Regions from separate parts of the Staphylococcus equorum genome, predicted to be linked through region 1. Evidence: riboswitches for the same ligand, from Rfam matches in the RefSeq annotation. Region 1 holds a riboswitch; the other holds the start of a gene.
The links. Region 1 has a riboswitch for FMN ahead of ribD (bifunctional diaminohydroxyphosphoribosylaminopyrimidine deaminase/5-amino-6-(5-phosphoribosylamino)uracil reductase RibD). Riboswitches for the same ligand answer to the same signal wherever they lie in the genome.
Positions count from the first base shown of each region.

Region 2: linked by a shared signal. The riboswitch ahead of PYW44_RS06795 (ECF transporter S component) and the one ahead of ribD (bifunctional diaminohydroxyphosphoribosylaminopyrimidine deaminase/5-amino-6-(5-phosphoribosylamino)uracil reductase RibD) in region 1 are both predicted to bind FMN.

Region 1 is NZ_CP118982.1:1,098,923-1,114,240, reverse strand. It holds gene PYW44_RS05490 (MDR family MFS transporter) at 1-4, opposite strand, end outside; gene mnmL (tRNA modification radical SAM protein MnmL/YtqA) at 115-1,068, shown strand; gene mnmM (tRNA 5-(aminomethyl)-2-thiouridylate-methyltransferase MnmM) at 1,065-1,625, shown strand; gene PYW44_RS05475 (transcriptional regulator, SarA/Rot family) at 1,930-2,331, opposite strand; gene PYW44_RS05470 (L-lactate dehydrogenase) at 2,481-3,437, opposite strand; gene PYW44_RS05465 (alpha/beta fold hydrolase) at 3,688-4,512, opposite strand; gene PYW44_RS05460 (proline dehydrogenase family protein) at 4,777-5,778, shown strand; gene ribH (6,7-dimethyl-8-ribityllumazine synthase) at 5,892-6,350, opposite strand; gene PYW44_RS05450 (bifunctional 3,4-dihydroxy-2-butanone-4-phosphate synthase/GTP cyclohydrolase II) at 6,363-7,544, opposite strand; gene ribE (riboflavin synthase) at 7,555-8,187, opposite strand; gene ribD (bifunctional diaminohydroxyphosphoribosylaminopyrimidine deaminase/5-amino-6-(5-phosphoribosylamino)uracil reductase RibD) at 8,194-9,237, opposite strand; FMN riboswitch at 9,399-9,532, opposite strand; gene PYW44_RS05435 (FAD/NAD(P)-binding protein) at 9,815-11,284, opposite strand; gene PYW44_RS05430 (osmoprotectant ABC transporter substrate-binding protein) at 11,462-12,388, shown strand; gene sagB (peptidoglycan release complex glucosaminidase SagB) at 13,019-13,870, opposite strand; gene PYW44_RS05420 (hypothetical protein) at 14,034-14,258, opposite strand; gene PYW44_RS05415 (sigma-70 family RNA polymerase sigma factor) at 14,479-14,949, shown strand; gene PYW44_RS05410 (competence protein ComK) at 14,962-15,318, shown strand, end outside.
Region 2 is NZ_CP118982.1:1,381,289-1,396,606, forward strand. It holds gene PYW44_RS06750 (NUDIX hydrolase) at 1-491, shown strand, start outside; gene fur (ferric iron uptake transcriptional regulator) at 597-1,043, shown strand; gene xerD (site-specific tyrosine recombinase XerD) at 1,085-1,972, shown strand; gene PYW44_RS06765 (DUF309 domain-containing protein) at 2,066-2,572, opposite strand; gene PYW44_RS06770 (segregation and condensation protein A) at 2,666-3,400, shown strand; gene scpB (SMC-Scp complex subunit ScpB) at 3,390-3,932, shown strand; gene PYW44_RS06780 (pseudouridine synthase) at 3,925-4,662, shown strand; gene PYW44_RS06785 (response regulator) at 4,796-5,521, shown strand; gene PYW44_RS06790 (ATP-binding protein) at 5,505-7,280, shown strand; FMN riboswitch at 7,504-7,639, shown strand; gene PYW44_RS06795 (ECF transporter S component) at 7,705-8,250, shown strand; gene PYW44_RS06800 (ferredoxin) at 8,532-8,780, opposite strand; gene PYW44_RS06805 (helix-turn-helix domain-containing protein) at 8,890-9,855, shown strand; gene PYW44_RS06810 (RecQ family ATP-dependent DNA helicase) at 9,842-11,221, shown strand; gene ebpS (elastin-binding protein EbpS) at 11,370-13,187, shown strand; gene ypdA (bacillithiol disulfide reductase YpdA) at 13,382-14,368, shown strand; gene PYW44_RS06825 (asparaginase) at 14,512-15,318, opposite strand, start outside.

The sequences.
Region 1 (15,318 bases):
TCATAACAGTAAGCTCCTCTCTATTTTTAAAATTTCTAATTTTACACTAAACACTATATCATTAAAATATGTTAAAATCTTTAACTAGAATGAATTCAGAAAGGAAAATGTTTTATGGGACAATTTTTCCCTTACGCATTCGAGAATAAAAGATATCACACTTGGAATTATCACTTAAAAAATAAATTCGGACAAAAGATTTTCAAAGTAGCAATTGACGGTGGCTTTGATTGTCCTAATAGAGACGGTACTGTAGCACATGGAGGATGTACTTTCTGTTCAGCTGCAGGTAGCGGAGATTTTGCAGGTAATCGTGTGGATCCAATCGATGTACAATTTCAACAAATTAAAGATAGAATGCACGAAAAATGGAGTGACGGTCAATACATTGCTTACTTCCAAGCATTTACAAATACGCATGCACCTGTCGAAGAATTACGTGAAAAATATGAAACTGCTTTAAAGGAACCGGGTGTTGTTGGCCTTTCAATAGGTACACGACCTGATTGTTTACCTGATGATGTGGTTGAGTATTTGGCAGAGTTAAACGAGCGTACATATTTATGGGTAGAACTTGGTTTACAAACAGTTCACCAAGAAACATCAGATTTAATCAATCGCGCACATGATATGCAAACATATCATGAAGGTATCGCCAAATTACGGAAACATAACATTAATATTTGTACACATATTATTAATGGTTTGCCAGGTGAAGACTATACAATGATGATGGAGACGGCTAAAGAAGTCGCTCAAATGGACGTCCAAGGTATTAAAATCCATTTACTACATTTACTTAAAGGCACACCAATGGTGAAACAGTATGATAAAGGCATGTTAGAATTTATGTCACAGGATGAATATACTAAATTAGTTTGTGACCAATTAGAAATTATTCCAAAAGAAATGATTGTTCATAGAATTACTGGTGATGGTCCGATTGATTTAATGGTAGGTCCAATGTGGAGCGTAAATAAATGGGAAGTACTGAACGAAATCGATAATGAACTTGGTCGCAGAGAATCATATCAAGGAAAACATTTTGAAAGTAAGATAAAATCATGAAATTAGAACGTATTTTACCATTTGCGAAAACGTTGCTTCAACAACATGTTACATCAGAAAGCATTGTCATAGATGCTACTTGTGGTAATGGCAATGACACACTTTTTCTTGCGCAACAAGTGCCTCACGGTAAAGTATATGCATTGGATATCCAAACAGAAGCTATTAGCAATACAAAACTAAAAACTGAAGGTTATCACAATGTAACGTTGATTCAAGATAGCCATGCACATGTAAAACAGCATATTCCAGATATTGAAGTTGGTAAAGTGGATGCTGCCATTTTCAATTTAGGATATTTACCTAAAGGTGATAAATCGATTGTTACCCAACCTGAAAGTACATTGTCAGCTATCAACGCAATTTTTGATATATTAGCTCCAGAAGGCGTCATTATATTAGTGATTTATCATGGTCATGATGAAGGCAAGTTAGAACGTGATGCTTTAATTGATTATTTATCACAGTTTGACCAAACTAAAGCACATGTATTGCAATATCAATTTATTAATCAACAGAATAACCCGCCGTTTATCTGTGCACTTGAAAAAATTTAGACTGTGAATACCCCATGATTTCAAGGTATATTTCTTAACGCAACCACGGTTATTAACAATTTATTCGAAGATAAAATAACTATTTTAAATCTCAAACAAACCAAACTTGTATTATTTACGTTTAGTTTGTTTGAGATTTTTAATTACTATCAATGATTTAGCACGACTTCTGTGTGGAAGGAATGAGCTAAAGACTACAGGCTAAAGCTAGCCCTGAGGAAAGTATGCACAAACCTTATTTATAATAAAATAAAAAAGACAAACAAAAGCCTCGGTATTTGACTACCGAGGCTTTGCTTATTCCCTATAAGTTAATGATAGATTTAAGACTAGTTTGAATGCTAGTTGATTTTGATTCAATTTCTTCTTTGAAGAAATTTAAAAGGCTTTCCCGTTGCGCTTTTAAATCTTCATTGAAATGAATGATAACTGTACGTTCGTCATTTTGTGGTCTTTCTTTAATGATCCACGCTTTTTCCACTAAATCATTATAAGTTCTTGTACGCTTATAAGATTTAATGTGTACAAAATCATCCATTTCCTTTAAAGTCATCGATCCTTCTTTCCAAAGTGTTAAAAGAATCAAAATTTCTTCTTTCGACATCTTGTACTGCTTTTGAACTTTGTTAAAGATATCTTCGATGTCATTCAACACCATTTCTAATCTTAAAACACCATCAACATTATCAGTAAATGTCTTCCCCATAGAATAATCCCCCAATCATAGTATAAAGTTAAACATGTAAAATTAATTTATCAAAAAACATCATTCTTAGTAAATAAATTCTTCACTGAATTAACATTAGAATTTTTAATAAAATTAATCTTATATACAGTTTAAATTTAAACTATGAATTATGCAATTATATGAGTTATTTTATTTTGCATTTCTTTCAAAATAGTGGCTGATTTTTCGAATAACTTGCGCTCATGGCTGTCTAGAGGCATTTCAAAAACTTTTACAGCACCTTCTTTATTTACTTGTGTTGGTACACCAATATAGACTTCTTCTTGGTTGTATTCACCCTCTAAATAACTAGAAACTGTTAATACAACATTTTGATTATTTAAAATTGCTTTAGTAATGTGTAGTAACCCCATTGCAATCCCATAATACGTCGCACCTTTTGCTTGTATTATATCGTAAGCTGCATCACGCGTGTTTGTAAAAATCTCTTCAACTCTGTGTTGCTTTTCAGGATCATCTTTTAAAAGTTGATATAAAGATTGACCAGCAATATTAGCTTGAGACCATACCGCTAATTCTGAATCACCATGTTCACCGATAATTTGACCATGCACGCTTCCTGATGAAACGCCAAATTCTTCAGCTAACTCATATTTAAAACGTGCTGTATCTAAAATTGTACCAGAACCTATCACTTTTTCTTTTGGTAAACCTGATACTTTGTATGTCACATATGTTAAGACATCTACTGGATTTGTAGCAATTAAGAAAATACCATCGAATCCAGATTTCATAACTTCAGAAACAATTCCTTTAAAAATTTTGGTGTTTTTTTCAATAAGATCTAAGCGTGTTTCACCTGGTTTTTGAGCTGCACCAGCAGTAATGACGACTAAATCTGCATTTGTACATTCATTATATGTACCTGCTTTGATTTTCACTGGTGAATCACCATATGGCGCACCGTGATTTAAATCCATGACGTCGCCCTTAACTTTTTCTTCGTCTAAATCAATAATTACTAATTCATCTGCAACACCTTGAGCTACTAACGCAAAAGCATAACTTGAGCCTACTGCCCCATCACCTATTAAAACTACTTTATTATTTTTAACTTGTTTCATTATATGACGCTCCTCACGTATTCAATCGTTAAGTTATTATTTATGATTTATTTCACAATATAAATATAACAGTATTCTATGAGTTTTTCAATAAAATTGTGATTTATTTCACAAAATTATTTCAACAACCTTCATTATAGCGTGGTACATACTCTTTATTCTAAATGATATTTTATAAGAAAAGCGTCAGATAACATTTTATGGTATCTGACGCTTTTCTTACTCTATTTTAGTGTGGTGATGCTTTTAATTAAGATACTTCATGTTCATCATGTACAATAAAGCCGTTATTGCTTGCACTATTATTTAAAAATGCCAATATATATCTCATTACTTCATCTCTTTCGGGTTCATTATGTACCTCATGATAAAGTCCTTCCCATGCTTTGAAATATAATTCATCCGTTTTCACTTTGTCTTTAATTAATTCCATTGTTGATGTATCTGCAACTTGATCTTCTAGACCATACATTAACAGTAGTGGTAACGGTTTAATATCAGTTAAATGTGTTACTGTTTCTTTCATAATTTCTATGATTTGTTTATACCAGTGATAAGTTACTTTCTGCAACATCAACTGGTCATTTTTTATTTCTTCAATTACTTCTTCGTTTCGTGTTAAGTCTTCAACCGTGATTCCCACTTTAAATCTTGTATCTTTAGCTACTTTACCTATATTTGAAATTATTTTATCTTTACGAGATTTATTACTCTTTTTAAATTCTAAAAGTGGAGATAAAAGCATCAAACCTTCAATTGGTACTTCTACTTTTTCAAGTAAATTAAGTGTAATTAAACCACCTAAACCGACACCTAACACGTAAGTAGGTATTTTATACTCATTCGCTATTCTAATCCACTCTAAAATATGCTCATGATATACATCAAAACTGTCAATTTGACCTTTGTTAGAACGTGACGTTTGCCCTTGGCCAGGTAAATCGCCCATAATAACATGATATCCATTTCGGCGAAGCATCGTAATTACATATGCGTATCTTCCCGTATGTTCAAGCATGTTATGTGCAATTACAACGACACCTTTAGCTTCCTTTTCGGTTTCCCATTTCCACATAATACATACTTCCCCTTCTCGTTAAATTTCATTATATTTATTGTATCAAAATATGATGTACTTTTTCCATTTTAAAGATAGCCATGGACGTGAAAAACTCAATTTGTTTTAAAAATAAAAAGCATCTTATAATCAACACTTTGCTATAAGTGTATTTAATAAAATAAAGTGTAATATATTCTATTGTAAACGATTTCATTCCCTTTAGATTCATGCTACACTTATATTGAAAGATCAGCTGTAAGCAGAATGGGAGGAATTAATATGCCAATTGTGAAAAATTTTTTTATCGGGTTATCTAACAACCCTTTTTTAAATAAGACTGCTAAGGAAATCGGTCCAATGCTCGGTGCTAATAAAGTGGTTGCTGGCAATACAATCGAAGCCTTATTAAACACAATTGAACGTCTAAACAGCAAGGGAATTACAGTTACTGTAGATTGCCTTGGAGAATTTGTTGTAACTGAAGGTGAAGCAATTCAATCAAAAGATCAAATATTAGAAGTGATGTACGCTATTTATAATAATAGCTTAGATGGTCACATGTCTATTAAATTAAGCCAGTTAGGCTCTGAATTTGATTTGGATCTTGCTTATCGCAATCTACGTGAAATATTATTAAAAGCGAATGAGTTTAATAATATGCATATTAATATCGATACTGAAAAGTATGATAGTTTATTTGACATCACGCAAGTGTTAGACCGTTTAAAAGGTGAATTCAAAAATGTAGGTACCGTAATTCAAGGTTATTTATATGAAGCTGATACACTTGTAGAAAAATATCCAGAATTACGATTGCGCATGGTTAAAGGCGCATATAAAGAAAGTGATACAATAGCTTATCAAACTAAAGAAGACATTGACGAAAATTACATACGTTTAATTGAAAAAAGATTATTAAACGCTAAAAATGTAACGTCAATTGCAACTCATGATGATAAAGTTATTACACATATAAAACAATTTATCAAAGATAATAATATCGAAAAAAATCAGTATGAATTTCAAATGTTGTATGGTTTCCGTACTGATTTAGCGGAGAAAATAGCTGGGGAAGGTAACAATTTCTGTATTTATGTACCATATGGGGATGATTGGTTTAGTTACTTTATGAGGCGACTAGCTGAACGACCTCAAAATTTAAATTTAATGTTTAAAGAATTAATGAAACCCGAAGTAATGAAAAAAGCGGGCGTTGTTACAGGTATAGTTGCAGCCTTTGGAGCAGCTAGTGCCTTAGTATATCGCCTTTTCAAAAAATAATAGTGAACAAAAAAGAATTGGACTTAACGAAATCGTTATTGTCCAATTCTTTTTATTTTAGTAGAAACGCCTATATCCAGTTATATAAATGTTGACGTTTCAATCTTATTCTATTATATTTCTTTTAATAAATTAGCCATTTCTATTGCACTAATTGCTGCGTCTGCACCTTTATTCCCTGCTTTTGTGCCTGCACGTTCTACTGCTTGTTCAATATTTTCAGTTGTTACAACACCGAAGATAACTGGTGTATCAGCAACATCATTTGCCTTAGAAACACCTTTCGCCACTTCATTACACACATAATCATAATGAGAAGTAGATCCTCTTATTACACAACCTAACGTAATCACTGCATCATATTCACCTTTTTGAGCTAATTTCTTAGCTACTAATGGAATTTCAAATGCGCCTGGTACATATGCCACATCAATATTTTCTTTTGGTACTTCGTGTCGTACTAAAGTATCTTTTGCACCATCTAATAAACGGTTTGTAATAAAATCATTAAACCTACTTACAACAATTGCTACTTTTAAATCGGAACCTATTAATTTACCTTCAAAATTCATCCTATTGACCTCCTATATTAAATGACCCATTTTTTCTTTTTTCGTATCCATATAATCTTGATTAAATTTATTTGTTGGAACTACAAGATCAATTCTTTTATTAATATTCACACCATAAGTTTCTAGACTTTCAAATTTTTTGGGATTATTACTTAACAAATTCACGCTTTCAATGCCAAAATATTTTAAAATTCTCGCGGCGTCTTTATAATCTCTCAAATCTTCGTCGAAACCTAAAGCAATATTAGCTGTCACAGTATCATAACCTTGTTCAATAAGTTCATATGCTTTTAACTTATTAATTAAACCAATACCTCTACCTTCTTGAGGTAAATATAAAATAATGCCACCATGCTCACTTATATATTTCATTGAAGCTTCAAGTTGTTCACCACAATCACATCTTTGACTATGAAAAATATCGCCTGTCAGACAAGAAGAATGAATACGTACATTTTCTGTTTTCTTTATGTCTCCACTTACAATAGCCACAAGTTCTTCTTCATTCGTCTGAGAAGTAAAACCATACATATCAAACTTACCATGTTTAGTAGGCAACTTCACTTTTGCTTTTGCTTCTAACTTAGATGTTAATGATTTTCTATATGTTTCTAAATCTTCAATAGAAATCATTACAAGCGCATGCTTCTCCTTAAAGGCTTCTAATTCTTTACCTTTAGCCATAGAACCATCTTCATTCATAATTTCACAAATTAATGCTGCTGGTTTTGCGCCAGTTAGTTTAGCTAAATCTACAGATGCTTCTGTATGGCCACGTCTTTCTAACACACCATCATCTTGTGCAATTAAGGGGAATAAGTGGCCTGGTTTATTAAAATCACTAGCTGTTGCATTTTCCTCTATTAACGCTTTTGCTGTCATTGTTCTTTCTCCAGTACTGATACCTGTCGTCGTATTAATATGATCGACACTCACAGTAAATTGCGTACCATAGATATCAGAGTTATCATTCACCATTGGATTGAGTTCTAACTTTCCAGCTATACCTTTGCTAATTGGCGCACAAATGAGTCCTCTACCATATTTCGCCATGAAATTAACGGTATTATCTTGCATCCATTCTGTCACAGCTACTAAATCGCCTTCGTTCTCTCTGTTTTCATCATCAACGACAACAATACTTTTACCTTTTTTCAGTTCTATAAGTGCTGTCTCTATACTATCTAATTTCATACTACCCCTCCTAAAATCCAAATGCTCTAAGTTTTTCGGTATTTAATCCTGATTCATTATTACTGACAATTCTCTCTACATATTTGAATAACATATCAGTTTCAATATGGACCGGATCACCTACACGTTTTTGATTTAAAATTGTGGATCTTCGCGTTTCAGGAATGAGATGGATATCGAATTCAGCATCTTTTAATTGAAAAATAGTTAAGCTTACGCCATCTACAGTTATGGACCCTTGTGGCACCATTTGTTTAATAAGCGTAGTAGTAGGCTTAATTGTTACAATTTTAGAATTATCTGATGCTTGTATACGTGTAATCTTAGCTACTTCATCTACATGTCCTAGCACAAAGTGACCTCCAAAACGACCTTGACCACTCATCGCTCTTTCTAAATTCACTTCTGTAGATTGGTTTAAATGATTTAGATAAGTTTTATTTTCTGTACCTTTAATTACTTGTACAGAGAACGAATGCTTATTAAAATCAACAACAGTTAAACATGCGCCATTCACACTTATAGAATCTCCTATATGCATGTCTGATAAGATGGTCTCGCAATCAATTGTTAAGTTAACTACAGATTGTTGTGTCGTTATTTTTTTAATCGTGCCTATTTCTTCAACAATACCGGTAAACATGGTTATTCACTTCTTTCGCAACTCTAATTTAATGTTTTGCTCAAGCATTTGGGTATTAACAATTTCGAATTGTGGTACTTCTGATAATCCAAAAATATTTTTAGTTTGATAAAATTGATAATTACCAGAACCACCTATAATTTTCGGGGCATAATATAAGATAAGTTCATTCGTATATTGAGATTGAAGAAATGCTGAAGTTACGGTTGGACCTGCTTCTACCAATAATTTTCCAATTCCCTTTTGATATAAATCTATTAAAATATTTTCAATTGAACAATCAGTTAAAATAATAATTTCCACCTGTTCAATATCTGTTTTTAAGTTTTCATTTTGTGTATAAATCCAAATAGGTGTATGAGTATTTTTGAACATGTCTAATTCAAAATCAATTTGGCCTGATTGCGATAAAATTACTTTTGTTGGATGCTTACCTTCCTCAATTCGTGTTGTATATTGAGGGTTATCTGCATCTAATGTGCCTCTACCTGTAAGTACAGCATCATGCGTATGACGTAAGTTGAATACATCAGCTTTGACGGCTTTATTCGTAATCCATTTACTTTCACCTTCGTCAGTAGCCTGTTTACCGTCTAAACTACAAGCAACTTTAACTGACACTACAGGTACCTCTTTACTTTTGCTTATAAAGAAGTCTTTATACAAGTCTTCTGCTTCTGTATTATGACGAAATTCAACTTTTATTCCTGCGTGTTGTAATATTTCGTCACCGTTAGAGGGTAAAGTCGTATCTTTAACAGCATATATGACTTTCTTTATGCCAAAATCGATAATTTTATTCACACAAGGTGGCGTTGAACCAAAATGTGTACATGGCTCTAATGAAATAAATATAGTAGCATCTTTAGCTTCATCTTGTGCCATATCTAACGCTTGTACTTCAGCATGTTTATCGCCTTTTTTCAAGTGTGCGCCCATACCTACGATTCGGCCGTCTTTAACAACTACCGCGCCTACAGGCGGGTTTACACCCGTTTGACCACTTACCATTTTTGCTAATTGGATTGCATAATTTAAATATTGACTCACATTATCACCTCTAAATAATAAAAAACACCTGAAATAAAACATTTCAGGTGTGGGATATATATTGATATAACATCATTAGCTTCAAACTAAATACACTTATCCACTTTCAAATATAAGTGTATGCCAAATAAACACTTAAAAAGTGTCATTTTTGTTATACTTCATTCTTTCTCCCATCCAGACTTTACTGTCGGCTCTAGAATCTCACTAGATCAGCCACATTTGAATAATCAAATGCAGGTCGCAGGCTTTGTTTACTGCCGGTTGGGAATTTCACCCTGCCCCGAAAGAATATCTATGAAATTGTAAATAATGATTGAGTCAAGTAACTCTTATTAAGTTACATCAATATCGTACTACATTTTAGGCAGAATGACAATTCATATTATCTAAGTCGGCTTTATTTTCAACGTATTATTATTATTAAAATGCTTTAAATACTAATAAAAAAGCTTTTTACTCAAATTAATAAAAAATAAATTAATTTTTTATTATGACTTTTATACGCTTTATAATTTAGTTATTATTAAAAAATTAAACTCTCACAAAATATACTGCTAAAGAATTCATTTTACAATCACTTATCTGCTAACAACTGATTTACTACGCTAACCGCTTGTTTAACTATCATAGCTACACCATTACGAGACTGATTGATTCCATTTGTTAGTTGACCTAATGCGTACATGTGTTTAAGAGTTCCGTAGCGTGGACTTATAACTTGATTTGTTTCAGCAATAATTTGGATACCACCAAGCGGATGTGCTTGTACAACCTGTCTATTTTCAAGATTTAAAATCAATTGATCATCACTATCAAGATCTGAAAGTTGCGTTTTTGAACCAGTAGCATTAATTACGACATCGAATTTATGAACTGCCTCTGTTTCATTTTTGTATTTGAAATAAAATTGGCTTGCTTCATACTGAACATTCTCTAAACCACTTTTAATTTCAATAGTCCCATTTTTAATATGATCTATTATTAATTTAGCCGTACGTGGAGGCATAGGATTAGAATTATCTTTTAATATAGATTGGTAATCTTTTAAAAATTGTTTTTGATCTTCTCTACTGAAACTATTCCATATCCAATTTAAATTTTCTTTTACTAATTCAAGTATACTTTGGAATGCCCCTAATTCAGTTTCGTGTTCTAAATCATATGTTAAATCCTTCACCGGGTCATTTTGTCTACGATGCACTAATTTTTCAATTGCAACATTATAATATGCACAATCTTTCAAAAATAAACTTAGCGCTTGTTCCAAAGGTACGTTTCCGAAATTTTCATTCTTTATTGCATTAAAATTTTCAGGTGTTAAGTATTTAAATTCAATGTCAGGCATTTCACCTCTTACACTTGGCAATTGACCTTTGCGACTAGTTAAAGTAATTGGTAATTTAGGATGATGTGCAGTAACATAACGAATTACATCTAAAGATGCTAAACCTGTGCCAATGATTGCAATTCTGTCAGTTTCATTTACATCATCTAACGTATTATAAGTTGGATAAGGTGTATGAATATATCCTTTTTTCCCTTTCAAATGATACGGGTCATGGTATGACATTGTACCAATTGTTAAAAATACAACATCATACTTTTGACAATTTGACATGTCTTTCGAAGTACAAACATAATATTTAACATCTATTTGACCTACATCAGCTTCAATGAAAACTTCTGACACTTCTTCTTTAATCATCTGGATATTTTCAAATTGGTGATTATATTTTTCTAAAAAATCTTTCATATAATGTCCAAATATAAACCTAGGTAAATACTCCGGGTTTGAAAACTTAAATATCGATTGTGATTTGTACCATTCATAAAACTCGCCTTGATTCTCTAAATTCAAAGTCATTTGTTTGGCAGGTACATTTATTAATAATTGATCACTGTCATTTTGAAAAGGTACACCTTGCCCCATATTTTTAGGATTATCGTACATGTCTATATTCATCGTTGCAAAATTATCATGTTTCACTAATTCTTTCAGCAAGCTTACACCTGCTGTGCCCATTCCTATGATAGCTATTCGCATTGTACACATCCTTATTAAATTTATTTATATTCATTATAGCAATGATTAACCTTATATTACATGCTAATCTATTCAACTATCGTACAATTTAGCGTTGTTATAATATTTTGATGAATATGTTAATATTAATATATTCATCAAAATATTATTTCTGTACTTATTTTAAGGAGCTAGACAATGAAATTTTCAAAACATTTATTTTTTTTAATTATAGCAAGCACAATATTATTATCCGGTTGTGGATTGCCAGGGCTTGGTGGTAGCCAGTCAAAGGACGAGATTAAAGTTTCAGCGTTGGCTACGAGTGAATCTCAAATCATGGCATATATGATAATAAACCTTATCGAACATGATACAGAAGGTGAAATTAAAGGTTCAATCATTAATAACTTAGGCTCAGCAACAATCCAGCATAATGCACTAATGAATGGCGATGCAGATATCTCGAGCACCCGATATACTGGAACAGATTTAGTGGGTGTCCTTGAGTCTGAGCCCATTACTGATCCTAAAAAAGCGATGGATTTAACTAAAAAGTTGTTTCAGCAAAAATTTAATCAGACCTTTTTTGATTCATATGGTTTTGAAAATACCTTTGCCTTTATGGTAACTAAAGAAACTGCAGAAAAATATGATTTACAGACTGTTTCAGATTTAGAAAAAGTAAAAGATGAAGTAGACGTAGGAACAGATACAACTTGGATTAAACGTGGTGGTGATGGATACGCACCTTTCCAAGAGCATTATGGTTTTGCTTTTAATTCAATTAAACCGATGCAAATTGGACTCGTTTACGATGCTTTGAAAAGCAAAAAATTAGATGTTGCACTAGGCTATACGACCGATGGTAGAATTGCAGCTTATGATTTAGTAGTACTTGAAGACGATAAAAAGTTCTTCCCAACATATGATGCAAGTGCTGTAGCACCAAACAAACTTTTAAAAGAGCAACCAGAAGTTAGGAAAGCACTTAATAAATTAAACGATAAAATAAGTACGGAGCAAATGCAAAAATTAAATTATGAAGCAGATGGAGAAGGCAAAGAACCAGCAGTTGTTGCAGAAGAATTTTTAAAAGAGCACAATTACTTTGAAAAAGAATAATGCACAGTATATGCACTTGTGAGTAGTTATCGATGTATCTTCAAACCCAATTAATGTTAATATGTTGGCATAGACTAGGAAGTGATAATATGAAATTTACTATAAAAGTGTTTATATCAGCACTCATGTTCTTCATTCTTATAAGCCAAAAAAATAAAATAGAATAACAATAAAGAGTTTCCAAAATTGGAGACTCTTTTGTATATATTATAATATTGGCAGTAATTTGGGCTGACTTTTGACTCGTTTATAAAGTACTAGCCGAAGATCACAGTCTAAGGTAGTGCCGCGGAAAGCCTGCACAAAAGACTGTCGACAAAGTCAGGGGCTTTGTCGACAGCCTGATGGGAGTGGGACAGAAATCTATTTTTCAACAAGATTTCGTCGTATGAGACAGTTCGGCAAAGCTGACTAGAAAATGGAATACAAGAGTTGAAGCTCTTGCATAAGCACTACTTTTCTTCATAAATGAAGTAGTAGTTCTTTAAAAGCTTGATAAAAGCGCATTTTCAAATCAGTCAGCCACTGCCAATATAATAATTGAGGCTGATACATGTATTTTGTATCAGCCTCTTATCTACGTTCTCTTAATTTTCTATTGTAGTAGAAATTATTATTTCAAACGCTTATCTATTTTTTGTGTTTTTCATCATCTTTATAAACAAAATATTTATAATATTTGCCTTCTGTTTTCATATCTTCATAGAAATGAGCCATTAAAGTCGCATTACTTTCAGCCCACTTAATGTCTGTAGCATATTGATGTTCTCCTGGATTTTTAGGGTTCCATCTCATACTATAAAGCGTGTTTTGATCTTCATTAGATAAAAAGTGATCATGAATAAAGTTAGCCCCACCACTAATTGCTTTTTGTGGTGTGTCCCAGCCATGTTTTTTAGCATATTCTGAACCTGTTTTAATTGGATCTTCATCAAGTGCACCTACACCAAAGAAGTTATAATATTTTTTACCATCAATTTCTACACCACTTGCAAGTTCACTTTTAGCAGAGCCTGTTTCAAGTAGCGCATGTGAAATTAAATAAACTTCATTAACGTGCTTGTCTTGTGCGGCTTTTATAAAATCATCTGAATGCTCTAACAGTGTAGGGTTATCTATGAGCATACGTTTTATTCTATTTTCATCAATACCTTGATACTTATCTAATTCTAAAAATTGGTATTTTTGCGTATCACTTTCAATAAATTCACTACTATTCATCGCAGATTTTATCTCAGTAGATGACGCATCTCTCCATGTTTTATTATCTTTACTTGAAATTTGTTGGCTAGTATAATTATCGATTTGTTTTTTAGATGCTTTATCCAAAGTTACTTTAAGATTTTCCACTTTTTCTTGTTCGTCAACTTCTTTAAAAAAGATTTGATCTGAGATCATTGAAAAAACAACAACCGCAGCTACACCTAAGACTATCAATAAACCAATGATTGATAGAATTGAGCCTTTTTTATGCTTCGTCATGTTTACACCTCTTAGGTAATAATTAGGAAGGACACGCCTTCGTCATATGTATCATAGCTTTAAAGCTATCCGATAATAAAGTTTAACACTAATTACTTGAACAGACAATTTAATATGAACGTTGTTACATATTCATAAAAAAAGTAATGAAATTTTAATTTCATTACTCTTGACTTTTATAATAATCCATTATAATAAAGCTTGCAGCTTGTGATCTATTTTTATAAAAATAACGATTTAAATCAATCGTACCTTCTATTTCCCCGTCCCGATACATCATTTCTTTTGCCATGTTGTTTATCATAACAAAATCTGATTTATCTTTAATCAGATCCAAATCATCATGCCTTGCAAAAAAATGTTCTAAATTTAAATATGCGTAATCCATATAAACCTCCTGATAATTGTCCGAAGATAATAATATACCTCTAAAGTGTTATATCTTTAAGTTGAATACGCGCTAATGTTATAAAACTTAAAATTTATCTATCTTATGACTACTATTTAACACCTATTATCCCTATTTGGCAAATGAAAATTACTATTTCTTATAATAAAATAATAACATCCGGAAATACATGTTGTATATACGACAATGGAGAGAATGAATGACCTTCGAAGAAGTTTATAAAAAATACAAATATATTATTCATTATCTATTAAAAAAATACAATATTCAGTACAATTATGATGAATATGCTCAACTCCTCTTAATTAAAATGTGGGAGCTAAGTAAAATCTACAATTCACAAAAACGCAGCTCATTAAACACTTTCTTATATTCACGATTAAATTTCTATTTGATAGACCTTTTCCGCAAACACCAAGCTCTAACTCTAGTTGATATTTCAGAACAAGAAGTTAAATCTTCTTTAATTAATGATGATTATGACAACATGCTAGTATTTCAACAATTTTTATCGTTATTGACTGATAAAGAACAGCAATGGCTACTATTAAAATTTGCAGGACTTAAACAATATGAAATTGCAAAACTTCTTAATTGTTCTGTCTCAACTTTAAAAAACTATCAAAAACGAATTCGACAAAAACATTTAAAATTTTATACCCATGATTGAGGTGAATATGATATGACTCCACTTACTAAACTACTCTATTTCAAAACAGTTGTTGGGCCAGAAATATTAACAATAAGCCAATATACGACACACCAATTCACTTACCCTACTACAATTAATCTCACATTACAGTATTTTTTAGAATCAAGACATTTATCTTTAACTCTTCAGACAAAACAAGCCAAACATTTACTAAAAATACGTAAACTCGTTCCAATATTTATTAATAGCGATATAACATTATTCCCAATAAAGCCACAGCGCTCACCAATTCAATATTATATTAATGCAATTCCAATCACGGGACTAAAGTCAAAGGGGACACAAACAATTATATATTTTGAGAACGCTACCTATATTACAGTCAAT
Region 2 (15,318 bases), 280 kb from region 1:
TTATTGATTTAGAAGTCCATGATATAGAATTACCCGATGGACAAACGTCAAAACGTGAATTGGTCTACCATAATGGGGCAGTTGCAGTATGTGCAATAAATCCAGATAATCAAGTTATTCTCGTCAGACAGTATCGCAAACCTGCTGAAAAAACATTATTAGAAATACCAGCTGGTAAATTAGAAATTAATGAAGAAAGAGAATCGGCTGCCAAAAGAGAATTAGAAGAAGAAACGGGCTATATTGCTGAAAATTTGGAATTGATTACTGAAATGTATGGTTCTCCTGGTTTCTCTAATGAAAAGATTTCTATTTATCTTGCCAAAGACCTTAAAATAGGTGAAATGAATTTAGATGATGATGAATTTATTGAAATCGAAACATATAATATTGAAGAAATAACAATCATGCTCCAAAACAAAGAAATCGAAGATGCTAAAACGATTATTGCTTTACAATATCTATTACTTAATTATAATCATTATAAATAACTCGCCTACAAACTTGCGTATTTTATCAATTATTGGTATTTTATATATATAAATCATTATGTAAATTGAAATGATTATAATTATTAGTAGGGGAGTGAGGCTTCCGTGGAAGAACGATTAAATCGCGTGAAGCAACAATTACAACAATCATCTTATAAATTAACTCCGCAGCGCGAAGCAACTTTAAGAGTTTTAATTGAAAATGAGAAAGATCATTTAAGCGCTGAAGACGTTTATTTAAAAGTTAAAGATAAAGCACCTGAAATAGGACTTGCGACTGTCTATCGGACGCTAGAATTATTAGCAGAATTAAAAGTTGTGGATAAAATTAATTTTGGTGATGGTGTTGCCCGTTTTGATTTACGTAAAGAAGGCGCTAAACATTTCCACCATCATCTTGTTTGTATGGAATGCGGTAAAGTAGAGGAAATCGAAGAAGATTTATTGCCTCAAGTGGAAGAAAAAGTAGAGCAAGATTTTAACTTTAGAATTTCAGACCATCGCTTAACATTCCATGGTGTATGCTCAGATTGTCAAGCTCTAGGCAAATAAGCTCAACATCATACACTATTTAATAAATAGAGGTGGTACCATTGGATACTATAATTGAGGAATATTTGAGATTTATCCAACTAGAAAAAGGGTTGAGTTCGAATACAATTGGCGCATATAGAAGAGATTTAAAAAAATATGCCACATTTTTAGAAGAACAAAAAATAGGACATATAGATTTTGTAGATAGACAATTAATTAACCAATGTCTTGGTTATTTACACGACGAGGGTGCTTCAGCAAAATCATTGGCACGTTTCATATCTACAGTACGAAGTTTTCATCAATTCGCATTACGAGAGAAATATGCTGCAAAAGATCCAACTGTATTAATTGAAACACCAAAATATGATAGGAAATTACCGGATGTCTTAGAAATAGATGAAGTACTTGCTTTGCTAGAGACTCCGAACTTATCAAAAATTAACGGTTATAGAGATCGTACAATGTTAGAATTATTATATGCTACAGGCATGCGCGTTTCTGAACTTATACACATAGAACTTGAAGATATCAATTTAATCATGGGCTTCGTCAAAGTATTTGGTAAAGGGAACAAAGAACGCATTATCCCATTAGGTGATGCAGTTATAGAATATTTAAATACATATTTAGATACAACGCGCCCTCAATTATTGAAGCGTACTGTGACAAATGTATTGTTTTTAAATATGCATGGTAAACCTTTATCAAGACAAGCTATTTGGAAAATGATTAAACAAAATGGTGTGAAAGCGAATATCAATAAAACGTTGACACCACATACATTAAGACATTCGTTTGCTACACATTTACTTGAAAATGGTGCTGATTTACGTGCTGTACAAGAAATGTTAGGTCATTCTGATATTTCGACAACACAACTTTACACACATGTTTCAAAATCACAAATCCGCAAAATGTATAATGAATTTCATCCACGTGCATAAACACAAACCAGTTTATTCGTTGAATAGCTAGCTTGTGTTTTTTTGTTTGCGCCATCATTTTAATAGGACTTGTTTTATTCATTTGACTTAAATTTATTCTTTGTTTGCATGGCGTATATCAAGTGCCTGTTGTCGCGCTTTGTCAACTTCTGAACGATCTCTTTCTAAATGATGATTTACAATATAACTATCTTCTATCACATGTGGCATTTTGACAAAATTAGGGTATTTTTTTAAAATATCCTGTTCCATTTCTTTGGTTATTGGTAATTGAATAGGCACAAATTGCTTAGCATTAGCCACAGACTGAATTAATTCTAAAATAATTTTTATATATTCATCTGTATAGATACCTAAATCAATGGATTGTTCACTTTGTTCTATAACACTTAATGCTTTTTTAAAAGAACGTAACGCGCCAACATTGTTATGTCTACGATAATGATAGCAACCGGTTGCTAACAAAATCAAACTTACAATCGCATCATCTTTACTGAATTGCGGATTCTCTTTCCAAGCTTCTTCTAAAATGTCGTGACACAAAAAATAATGTTGTTCCGTATGAAATTGATAATAAAAATCTTGCAATGCATTTTCCATAATTAAAACCGCTCCAAATTTAAATGTTTTCATTAAACATGCTATAATATTTTAGTGAAATACGCACATAACTTGCTATATGAGGTAGATACTATGTATGAAGTAAAACTAGATGCTTTTAATGGTCCCTTAGATTTATTATTGCATCTCATTCAAAAAATTGAAATTGATATTTATGATATTCCCATGAAAGAATTAACAGAACAATATATGCAATATATACATGCGATGAATCAATTAGAGATTAATGTCGCTAGTGAATATTTGGTTATGGCCTCTGAACTACTTATGATTAAAAGTAAAATGCTGTTGCCTCAAACAGAAGAATCCGACGAATTAGAAGAGGATCCACGTGAAGACCTAGTGGGACGATTAATTGAATATCAAAATTATAAAGAATATACTGAGATTCTAAACGAAAAAAAATCTGAGCGTGCTTTTTACTTTTCAAAGCATCCAACTGATTTAACACACCTAGAATCTAATGAAACTTGGGATTCAAATAACACAATTGATTTAACAGATTTAATCATCGCTTATCAAAAAGTTAAAAATCGCGTTGAATTCAATACACCAAAAACTGTAGATATCCGTAAAGAAACATTTACGATTCAACAAGCAACTTCTCAAGTTAATGCGCGTTTACAACAACATGATTCGTTTAATTTTTTTAGTTTGTTTAATTTTACAGAACCTGTTGAAATGGTAGTCACACATTTTCTAGCAATACTTGAAATGTCTAAATCAGGCATTGTAAATATAGAACAACTCAAAAATTTCGACGATATCAATATTATAAGAGGTGTAAACTATGGCATTGAACGATAAAGGTATACTAGAAGCATTACTTTATACAGCAGGTGACGAAGGTTTAGATGAAAAACAATTACTCGAAATTTTAGACATAGACCAAACACAATTGTCACAACTCGTTTCTGAATACATATCAGATGGCTTAGAAATTCAACATTTTGGTCAAACTTATGTACTTACAACAAAAAAGGATGCAGCAAATTATATTGAAAAATTAATAGAACAAAAATCAAAAATGAAATTATCTCAAGCAGCAATGGAATCATTGTCTATTATTGCCTACAATCAACCTTTATCACGAAGCGATATCGAGATGATTAGAGGTATAAATTCTGACGGTGCTGTTAAAACTTTAATCGCTCGAGGATTAATAGAAGCTAAAGACGAAGCGGATTCCAGAAGTCAACAACTCTATACTACAGAACTATTTTTAAACGTATTTGGCATTGAACATTTAGATGATTTACCAACAACTGATGAGGAAGATGAAGAAATAGAAGCTTTCTTCAGTAATTTAGTAAATCAAAAAGGAGAAAATAATGAATAAAGAGACAGAAAGATTACAAAAGCGTATTGCAAACAGTGGTCACACCTCACGTAGAAAAGCTGAAACATTAATCACAGAGGGCAAAGTGTTAGTTAATGGCTCAGTTGTAACAGAATTAGGTACGAAAATTAAACCTTCTGATACGATTGAAGTTGAGGGTATTAAATTGGAACAACAAGATAAACTATATATTTTATTTTATAAACCAGCACAAGTTATCACTAGTGTATCTGATGATAGAGGTAGAAAAGTGGTTACAGATTACTTTAAACAAATTAAAACAAGAATTTATCCAGTGGGTCGTTTAGACTATGATACATCAGGTTTACTTTTATTAACTAACGACGGCGAATTCACTAATTTAATGACACATCCGAGTTATAAAATTAAGAAAAAATATGTCGTTAAATTGAAAGGCTATTTAATGCGTGAAGAAGTTAAAGCTTTAGAACATGGTGTTGAACTGGAAGATGGTCATACACAACCAGCTACTGTAAAAGTAAAAAACCAAGACAAAGATAAAAATTCAACACTTGTTGAAATTACAATTACAGAAGGACGCAATAGACAAGTCCGTCGCATGTTTGAACACTTTGGTCACGAAGTTACAAAATTACAACGTATTGAAGTTGGACCACTTAATCTTAAAGGGCTTAATGCAGGTGAGGGCAGAGTCTTAACACCTCATGAAGTAAAAGTGATGCGTCAACTTGCAGAACACGGTAAATAATAGTTATTACGTTTAGCTTGATTCAAACTATGAGAAAGGTTTCACAATCTTTTCCTTCGTAATCACTTTTCCTGCTAAACGTATGATATAATGTGATTAAATTGAAAGTTAGCAGTGTGGGAGGTACATACGTATGTCAAATGAAATACTTATCGTAGATGATGAAGATCGAATCAGAAGATTATTAAAATTATACCTTGAAAGAGAATCTTTTGAGATATATGAAGCAAGTGATGGTAATGAAGCATATAAAATGGCGATGGAACATGATTATTCATGTATTTTATTAGACCTCATGCTTCCAGAGATGGATGGTATCACTGTAGCCTCACGTCTCAGAGAACACAAAGAAACACCAATTATTATGTTGACTGCTAAAGGTGAGGAAACAAATAGGGTAGAAGGATTCGAATCTGGTGCAGACGATTATATCGTGAAACCATTTTCTCCTCGTGAAGTGGTATTACGTGTCAAAGCGTTGTTAAGACGTACACAAGTAGCGCATACAGAACAAAGTGAACCACATGCACGTGATTTAATTGAATTTGACCACCTTGTCATTGATAACGATGCACACAGAGTATTAGCAGATAATAACCAAGTTAATTTAACACCAAAAGAATACGAACTGTTAATATTTCTAGCTAAAACACCTAACAAAGTCTTTGATCGTGAACAACTTCTAAAAGAAGTATGGCATTATGAATTCTACGGTGACTTGCGTACTGTAGATACTCACGTTAAACGTTTAAGAGAAAAGTTAAATCGAGTATCTGATGCGGCAGCTCAAATGATTCAAACTGTTTGGGGCGTCGGTTATAAATTCGAGGTTAAGTCCAATGATGAATCGGCTAAATAATGTAGTGATAAAACTGTGGTTAACTATTATTTTAATAGTAACGACAGTTTTAATTTTACTAAGTGCTGCACTCATAACATTTATTCAGTCCTATTTTACGCAAGAAACTGAAGATTCATTACTCAAAGATGCACAGCGTATCAGTCAATTGGTGGAAAGCGCTGATGACAAAGCTACAGCTATTGAATACAGTCGTAAATTGATAGAAAATCCAGATGGACTTATTATTATGAATGATAAGCATATGGTGAGCCAACATAAAGATAAAATTAAAGACAAGATGTTTAAAGAAATTAAAAACAATAAAGATTATAACCAAGTGTTTGATAAAGGAAAACAAATTTCGGAACATGTTACTGTTAAAATCAATGGGCAACAGCGAACTTATGTGTTAATTGGTTATCCTGCTAAAAACTTGACTGAACAAGATAATAATCAAAATAATAACTACAGTGGCGTATTTATATATCAAGATTTAAAAACTGTTGAAGAAACCAATAACGTAATTACAGTTATTATTTTAATTATAGCTATTATCTTCTTAGCTATTACAACCGTTTTTGCCTTTTTCTTATCATCTCGTATAACAAAACCGTTACGAAATTTACGGACACAGGCCTTGAAAGTTTCTAAAGGAGATTATGCGCAAGTCGTACCTGTCAATACACGTGATGAAATTGGTGAATTATCTCGTACGTTTAATACGATGAGTTCAGAAATTCAACAACATATAGATGCCTTATCATCTTCTAAAAATATTCGTGATAGCCTAATCAATTCTATGATTGAAGGTGTATTAGGATACAATGATAAAAAAGAAATTATAATTTCTAATAAGATGGCTCAAAATACACTTCAAATACTGGATGAACATGAACTGAAAAAGCTTGATAAACAAAATGAACGTACTTTCAAAAACAAGCAAACACAATTTGAAGAATATGAAATAAACACACGTTATTTAGTAATAATAACGAGTTATATTGATCAAATTCAGCCAGATGGTCGTAGTGGTATTGTCGCTATTATTCGTGATATGACAAACGAACATAACATAGATCAAATGAAAAAAGATTTTATTGCTAATGTTTCACATGAATTACGTACGCCTATTTCATTATTACAAGGGTATACTGAGTCTATTGTGGATGGAATCGTCACAGAGCCTGATGAGATACATGAATCACTTTCTATTGTACTAGATGAAACTAAACGCTTAAATCGACTCGTAAATGAGCTACTCAGTGTTGCACGTATGGATGCTGAGGGTCTATCAGTAGAAAAATCTGTTCAGCCTATTGATACATTACTAAATAAAATGCAACAAAAATACCATAGTCATGCAGAAAGTTTAGGTTTAAGCATCAATTTAAATCCAAATACGCACGAACAGTTGTGGTATTATGATTTAGATCGAATTGAACAAGTATTAACTAATTTGATAGACAATGCAACAAGGTATACCGAAACAGGAGATGCCATCACTATCAGTTATGGAGAGTCAGAAACAGAAAATATATTATATATTACTGACACGGGCTCTGGTATTGCGCCAGAACATCTACAACAAGTGTTCGAACGTTTTTATAAAGTTGATTCTTCACGTAAACGTGGTAAACAAGGTACAGGTCTAGGTTTATTTATATGTCGAATGATTGTAGATGAACATGGAGGCAGTATTGACGTTAAAAGTAAACTAGGTCAAGGAACAACCTTTATTATCAAATTACCAAAGTTAACTGATAATGAGATGTTATAGCACTTACTTGAGTGTTACTGTTTAAATTAAACAATAATATAAAGACCGACGAAATCATTATTGTTATTTCGTCGGTCTTTATTATCAATTATGCTTACAAACTTACTAAAGAGTGTATATTTCCTATAATTCAGTCGCTTTCACTCCTTTTTAACATATTTAGAGCAATAGTATTGTTTTTATCTGAGTAATAAGCTATGATATATTTATAAAAATTTAAGATATTCATCTTCGGGGTAGGGTGCAATTCCCAACCGGCAGTAATTAAAGCCTGCGACCCATTTATTTTCATTTAAATAAATGGCTGATCTAGTGAAAATCTAGAGCCGACAGTAAAGTCTGGATGGGAGAAGATGGAGGGTTGTTTGTTGTGCTATTAAATCCTCCTATTCGATAAAAGATGAATGGAAGGAGATAATTTAATATGCAACAACAAACAAAACGACTTATTACGATAAGTATGTTAAGTGCGGTTTCTTTTATATTGATGTTTATAAAATTTCCAATACCATTTTTACCGCCTTATTTAACTTTAGACTTTAGTGATGTACCCGCATTATTAGCTACATTCACACTCGGACCGCTCGCTGGTATTATTGTGGAATTTATAAAAAATTTATTGAACTTTTTATTCAATCTTGGAGATCCAGTTGGTCCAGTTGCTAACTTTTTAGCAGCATCCAGTTTTTTACTGACAGCTTATTATGTCACTAAAAACAAATATAACCTTAAATCACAAATTATAGGTTTTACTGTAGCAACTATTGTGATGACAATTATTTTAAGTATCTTAAATTACTTTGTGTTGTTACCTTTATATGGCATGATTATGAATTTATCTGATGTTGTTGAAAACGTTAAGATTGTTATTGTATCTGGCGTTATTCCATTCAACATTATTAAAGGCGCTATTATTTCTATAGTGTTCATTGTTTTATTTAAACGTTTAAAAAATGTATTACCAAAATAAATTTAAAAATATCTGGAGATTAATACTCAGATAAATAAAAACAGGGTGATTTCTATTGAAGTAATACAGAAATCACCCTGTTTTTATATTTTAAATTAACTATTAATAATTCAGAACCATCTTAGACATAAAAATTAGCATGTTCCACATAATGAGAACACGCTAACCTTAAACATAGCCATTAGTAATTATAGATAGTAATCACTGTTTTCAGGCAAATGCTTATTATATATAATTAAGTATAAACGGCAATACTTACTTTTATGGAACTAACCTTGCTTTTATTCAAACTTTAATGCATCTCCATCAAATGATTCTTCTTCAATTTTAATTGAATCAGTAGGACAACCATCTAACGCATCTTCCATATCCTCATATAATTCTTCCGGCACCTCTGCTGTACCTTTGTTGTCATCTAGTATCACATAGGCAATACCTTCATCATCATAGTCATATATATCAGGGGCAGCGGCACCACAAGCACCACATGCAATGCATGTATCCATATCAACAATTGTATATTTAGCCAATTTCTTCGCCTCCTTTGACAAAAATGCTACACTAATAGCACAATTATTATTGTAGTCACTGTACTAAGTTTTTTCAAATGTTTTCGTTTTATAAAATGAGGGAGTAAACATGTATAATATAATCCAATTTGCACAAACACATGCACACAATTACAAAACTGAAAAAAGTATATTTAATATTATCACAGGGAAAAAGTCACATCAAACTTTTTTTGATGCCTGTAGTCAACAACTCTTATCATTATATCACAGCATGCCTAACTTGAAATATCAGTCGTTCGAGCGATACCTCAATCAATTTAATGATCAACATAATAGCTATCAAAATATCGTTAATCATCCGAGACATACGTTTGATAGTTTAACCAATACATTTAAAGCCATACAATTGTTAACTCAGACCCTATCTAACACACAACATAAGGTCTATCAATTCGTACCTATTACTCAACATAGTACTGTACACCAACAAGTTAAATTTGTATATAAAGAAATTATAAGCAATCAATTACAAGAACAATTCGTTGCAGAACTTACAACATTATTCCAATCTATACTGAATAAAAATAATACAATATATATTCACTATTACCTACAAGGTTTTGAAGAAAGTATGTATACACGACAACAAATCAGTTTAATAGAAGACATACCACAAGAACACTTATTTGAATTAGAATTTACAGATTTGGTCACTTTAATGTACGAGATTGAGCACGAGTCTAACTATCCACTGTTAAACAAACTCATTGTGCTACCATCATTATTAAATAAAACAGAGCAAACTTACTTAGGTTTACAAAATGGATTAAACTTCGAACAACTGGCTGCACAACAAAATGTTAAACCTAATACGATAGATGATCATATTTTAGAACTATTTATAAAAGGCTACATATCGAATTATGAAGATTATTTAACACATTCAACTTATACTGATTTCATGACTTACTACATTTCACATCGTAGTGAGAGGCTACGCAATTATAAAGAAATATTTCCGGACCTCAGCTATTTTGAATTGAAATTGATTATCGTTGGAATTGAGAGAGGTGAAATCAATGTTGCAACATGAGCTGAAAAAGTGGTTCGGGTTTGAGGATTTTAAACCTGGTCAACAAGAGATTATAGAAAGTGTATTGAACAATGAAGATACATTAGGTATTTTACCTACAGGAAGTGGTAAAAGTCTTTGTTATCAATTACCAACCTACATACGTCAACAACCGACACTCATCATTTCACCCCTCATTTCTTTGATGGATGATCAAGTCATGCAACTCAAATTACACGGTGAACATCATGTTTGTTGTATTCATTCAGGTATGGATGAAAACGAGAGAAAAAGAAACATTGAAGCACTAACAAAAAGTCGTTTTATCTATTTAAGTCCAGAATTTATACTCCAACCACAAAATTTTAAACTCATTAAAAATTTGGATATCGGCATGGTCGTATTAGATGAAGCACATTGCTTATCTGAATGGGGATATGATTTCAGACCTCACTATGCACTTATAGGTAAAATTATCTCCCGTTTTCCGACAGCAACCGTGCTTGCGCTTACAGCAACTGCACCGAATTATTTAACTTATGATTTAAACAATATGTTAAAAAAGTCTTTTCATGTTATTAAAACGAGTATGAACAGAGACAATATTTCTTTAGCACATAAAAATTTCAAAGATGATGAAGCTAAATTAAAATGGTTACTACCAGCATTAGAAAATTCAGGACCTACAATTATTTACGTTTCTTCTAAAAAAGTGTGTCTAACTTTAGCAAAAGAAATATATAATTATGGTTTTTTAACAGGAATATATCATGGAGATTTATCTTATCAAGAACGGCACACAGTTCAGCATCAATTTTTAAATAATGAAATACCTATCATCGTGGCAACCAGTGCATTTGGTATGGGCATTAATAAAAAAGATATACGTTCTATTTTTCATTACCACCTATCGACAAGTCCATCAAACTATATGCAAGAAATTGGTCGCGCTGGTCGTGATGGGGCAGACAGTCAAGCAATTAGTTTATTTCAACCTGATGATAGTTTTTTACTAGAAACACTATTATTTACGGATATGATGACCACTAATGACATAGATGCTTTTGAAACAGGTGCCTTTGTAACTCCGGACAAATTTGAAATATTAGAAATTTTAAATAGCTATTACTCATTTGCTGAGTTACGTACGATATTCGACAGGACCTATCAGCGAAAACGCCAAGGTTATATACGTATGCTAGGATACAAAAACCTAGACCAATGCCGACGCACTTATATGATGGAATTCTTTGGTGAAACGTTAAGTAAAAGACCTGATCAATGCTGTGATAATGATTCTGATTTAAATGTAATTAATTTAATTAATAGAAAAAAAGTAAAAAGAAAAATGGATTTTAATGAAAAAATACAAAATTTGTTTAAATAATAGACAAATACTTTACTTCACTTTTTCAAACAAGCTATAATACTACATATATACTAGCTTAATAGTAATTTTTTGCATAAAAAGTTATACATATTTACTTATTTTTAGGGTATAACAGTATATACTTAAATTAAAACAAGGAAGGATGATGAATTTGTCTAACAACAATTTTAAAGATGATTTTGAAAAAAATCGTCAATCTATTGATCCAAAAGAACATCAAGACAATGCAAAGGATTCCGTTAACGGTTCAGTTGACAACGTAAAAGAGGAAGTTTCTGATAAGACAGACGAACAATTCCCTCCTAGAAACGCTCAAAGAAGACAGCGCAGACGTGACACAGCAACAAATCAGAATCCAAATAATCAGCCTGAACAAGATAAAGGTGAAGTTCAAGGCGATGATCAATCACTACAAGATAATAACGCATCAGAAGCAGATTATGATAATAATAACTCAACAAAAGATCCTTCGAAGAATAATGATTTAAACCCCGAATCTACGAACAATCAAAATAACAAAGGAAACCAAAATGATTCCAACGAAAACGTTGAATCACAAAAAGATAATGAATCTAATAAAAAAGGTGCTGCTGTAGCTGGTGGCGCTGCTGCAACTGGTGCAGGTGCTTATGCTGCTGGAAAGCACAATGATAATAAAGATTCAGCAGAAAATGACTTAAATGATAATGAACAAAATATCAACAACTCTGATAACGAACGAGCAGACAAATCAGATGATGCTTCGCATTCAGAAAATGATAACAATAGTTCTAAGAAAAAGGGTGCTGCTGTAGCTGGAGGTGCCGCTGCCGCAACCGGTGCAGGTGCTTATGCTGCTGGAAAGCATAGCGATAATAAAGATGAACATAACCAAGATAACAACCAAGATAATAACAATAAAGCAACCGAGCAGAATAAAAATGAACAAGATATAGAAGATCAAGATAAAAAAGATCAAGATAAAGAAGGCTCTAAGAAAAAAGGTGCTGCTGTAGCTGGAGGTGCCGCTGCAACTGGTGCAGGTGCTTATGCTGCTGGCAAGCACAAAGGCAACAAAGACAATAAAGATAATCACAGCGAAAACGAAGCACAAGATAAAGATGAAAAGAACAAAGAAAAAAATGGTTCTAAGAAAAAAGGCGCTGCTGTAGCTGGTGGCGCAGCTGCTGCCGGAACAGGTGCTGCCGCAGCGGCACATTCTAAAGCTGGCGGTGGCAATGGCAACGGCGGTAATGGTAATGGCGGCAATGGTAATAATGGTGATAACAATGACGACGATAATAAGAAAAAGAAAAAAGGCGGTTTATTAGGTAAATTATTACCAATATTGGCTGCGATATTAATATTAGCTGCAATTGCTATTTTCGGTGGCATGGCTTTAACTGGCGATGACGAAGGTGACAAAAATAGCGATGACAAAAAAGTAGCTGATAATAAAGATAGTAAGTCTGATTCTGAAAAAGATAAAGATGAAGATAAAAAATCAGAAGATGATAAAGCCAATAAAGATGAAGACAAAGATGACTCATCTTCAAACTCAGAAGACAGCAATAGTGGTTCAGATTCTGCCAATTCTGATAGCGAAAACGCTGACCAAGCAAACAGTGATGCTAATTCTGATTCAGCTAGCAACGGTTCACAAGATGCAACAAATAGTACGCAAGACAGTCAAGGTCAAAGCGACCAAAACAGTCAGAGCGGTCAAGATCAACAAAGTGATCAATCTAACGCTCAAAGCAATTCATCTTCAGATCAATCACAAGCAACTAACAACCAAGATAGCGAACAAGCAAATAGTAACTCTGGCCAACAATCACATGTAGTCAATGGTCAAAATCTATATAGAATTGCTATTCAATATTATGGTAGTGGTTCTCCAGAAAACGTTGAAAAAATCAGACAAGCCAATAATCTACAAGGAAATGAAATCCATAATGGACAACGCCTTGTTATTCCACAATAGTTCATCATGTTATAAGTAAAAACCTATTAAACGACCAAACTCTTTAAATTAGTGAGTTTGGTCGTTTTTGTATTTAGTTTTTAAGATTAATAAAGCGTCAATATAATTTGTGCAAGAATATTCGATTTCTATCATTTGGTTTTTTCTAAACTACTGGTATAATATATTGGTGGTATAAGGAGGACAAATAAACTATGCAAACAGTTGAAAGTATAATTATTGGTGGCGGTCCTTGCGGATTAAGTGCTGCTATTGAACAAAAGAAAAAAGGTATTGATACTTTAGTTATTGAAAAAGGAAATGTTGTAGATGCAATCTATAATTATCCAACGCATCAAACTTTCTTTTCATCAAGTGATAAATTAAGTATTGGGGATATTCCATTTATTGTTGAAGAAAGCAAACCACACAGAAATCAAGCTTTAGTATATTACAGAGCAGTGGTTAAGCATCATCAATTGCGAGTTAACGCTTTCGAAGAGGTCCTCACAGTGAAAAAAATTAATAACCGTTTTACGATTACAACAACTAAAGATGTCTATCAATGTAGATTCCTTACTGTAGCAACTGGCTATTATGGTCATCATAATCATCTTGAAGTAGATGGAGCTGAGCTTCCAAAAGTAATGCATTATTTTAAAGAAGCACATCCTTACTTTGACCAAAATGTTGTAATTGTCGGAGGTAAAAACTCAGCTGTAGATGCTGCTCTAGAGTTAGAAAAGGCTGGAGCAAACGTAACAGTTATTTATCGCGGAGAAGATTATCCAAAAGCAATTAAACCTTGGATTCTACCGAATTTTGAATCTTTAGTACGTCATGAAAAAATTAACATGGCATTTAATTCAAATGTTACTAAAATAACAGAAGATAGTGTGTTTTATGAGCAAGGAAATCAAACAATTGAAATTCCTAATGATTATGTCTTTGCTATGATTGGTTATCATCCAGACTATGATTTCCTACAATCAATTGGTATAGATATCAATAGTAATGAGTTTGGTACTGCACCAGTTTATAATAGAGAAACTTATGAAACAAATGTCGAAAATTGCTATATCGCTGGTGTCATTGCGGCAGGCAATGATGCAAATACAATATTTATAGAAAACGGCAAATACCACGGCGGTATTATCACTCAAAGTATTTTATCTAAAAAACAAACACCACTTGAATCATAATAATATAACAAACTAGAGCGTAAGACAGAAATTAAATTTTTCTAATGACATTTTTGTCTCATGCCCAGCTCTGCAAAATCAATTAAAAAATGATGGTTCCTACGTTTAATAAAGTAGAAACCATCATTTCTTTTTTTAAATCATTATAACTGTGATTCGAAATATTTTTTTAACTGCTTAGCGTTTAATTGGTTACTTAAACCTACTAAAAGTTTAAGTCTTGCTTTCGGTCCATTTAATCCATTTGAAAAAACAACGCCTTTTTCAGCTAAGGTAGCACCGCCACCTTCATAGGCATAAATTGGGCCAACAATACCATTAAATGAGCGTGAGACAAGCACAACTGGTATCTCTTTATCTAAACACTTTTCTAGGCCTTCCAAACAAGTAGGTGGAAGGTTGCCTTGTCCTAGACCTTCGATAATAATACCATCAACTTGATGCTCACTATAAAAGTTTAATACATCATTATTCATACCCATATAAGCCTTTACTAAAGGAATGTTTAAATCATGGTTAATATCATTTAAAACTAAATGTTCGTATGGTTTATGGTGGAATTGAACACTATTTTTTGTCACTACGCCCAATGGTCCATGATTAGGACTCTGGAATGTATTCGTATTGGAGGTATGCGTTTTAGTCACATTTCGTGCAGTATGAATTTCATCGTTAAATACAACCATAACACCCATATCTGCTGCATTATCACTTGAAGCCACTCTAATAGCTGAGATAAAATTATATAAACCATCTGAGCCAATTTCATTTGAAGAACGCATAGCACCCGTAATTGTTATCGGTTTTGAAACATTTATAGTAAGATCTAATAAGTATGCCGTTTCTTCTAACGTATCTGTACCATGTGTAATAACAAACCCATCATAATTTTCATCCCTATTAGCATCTTCAATAATAAGCTTTAATGTTTCTACATACTTTATATTCAT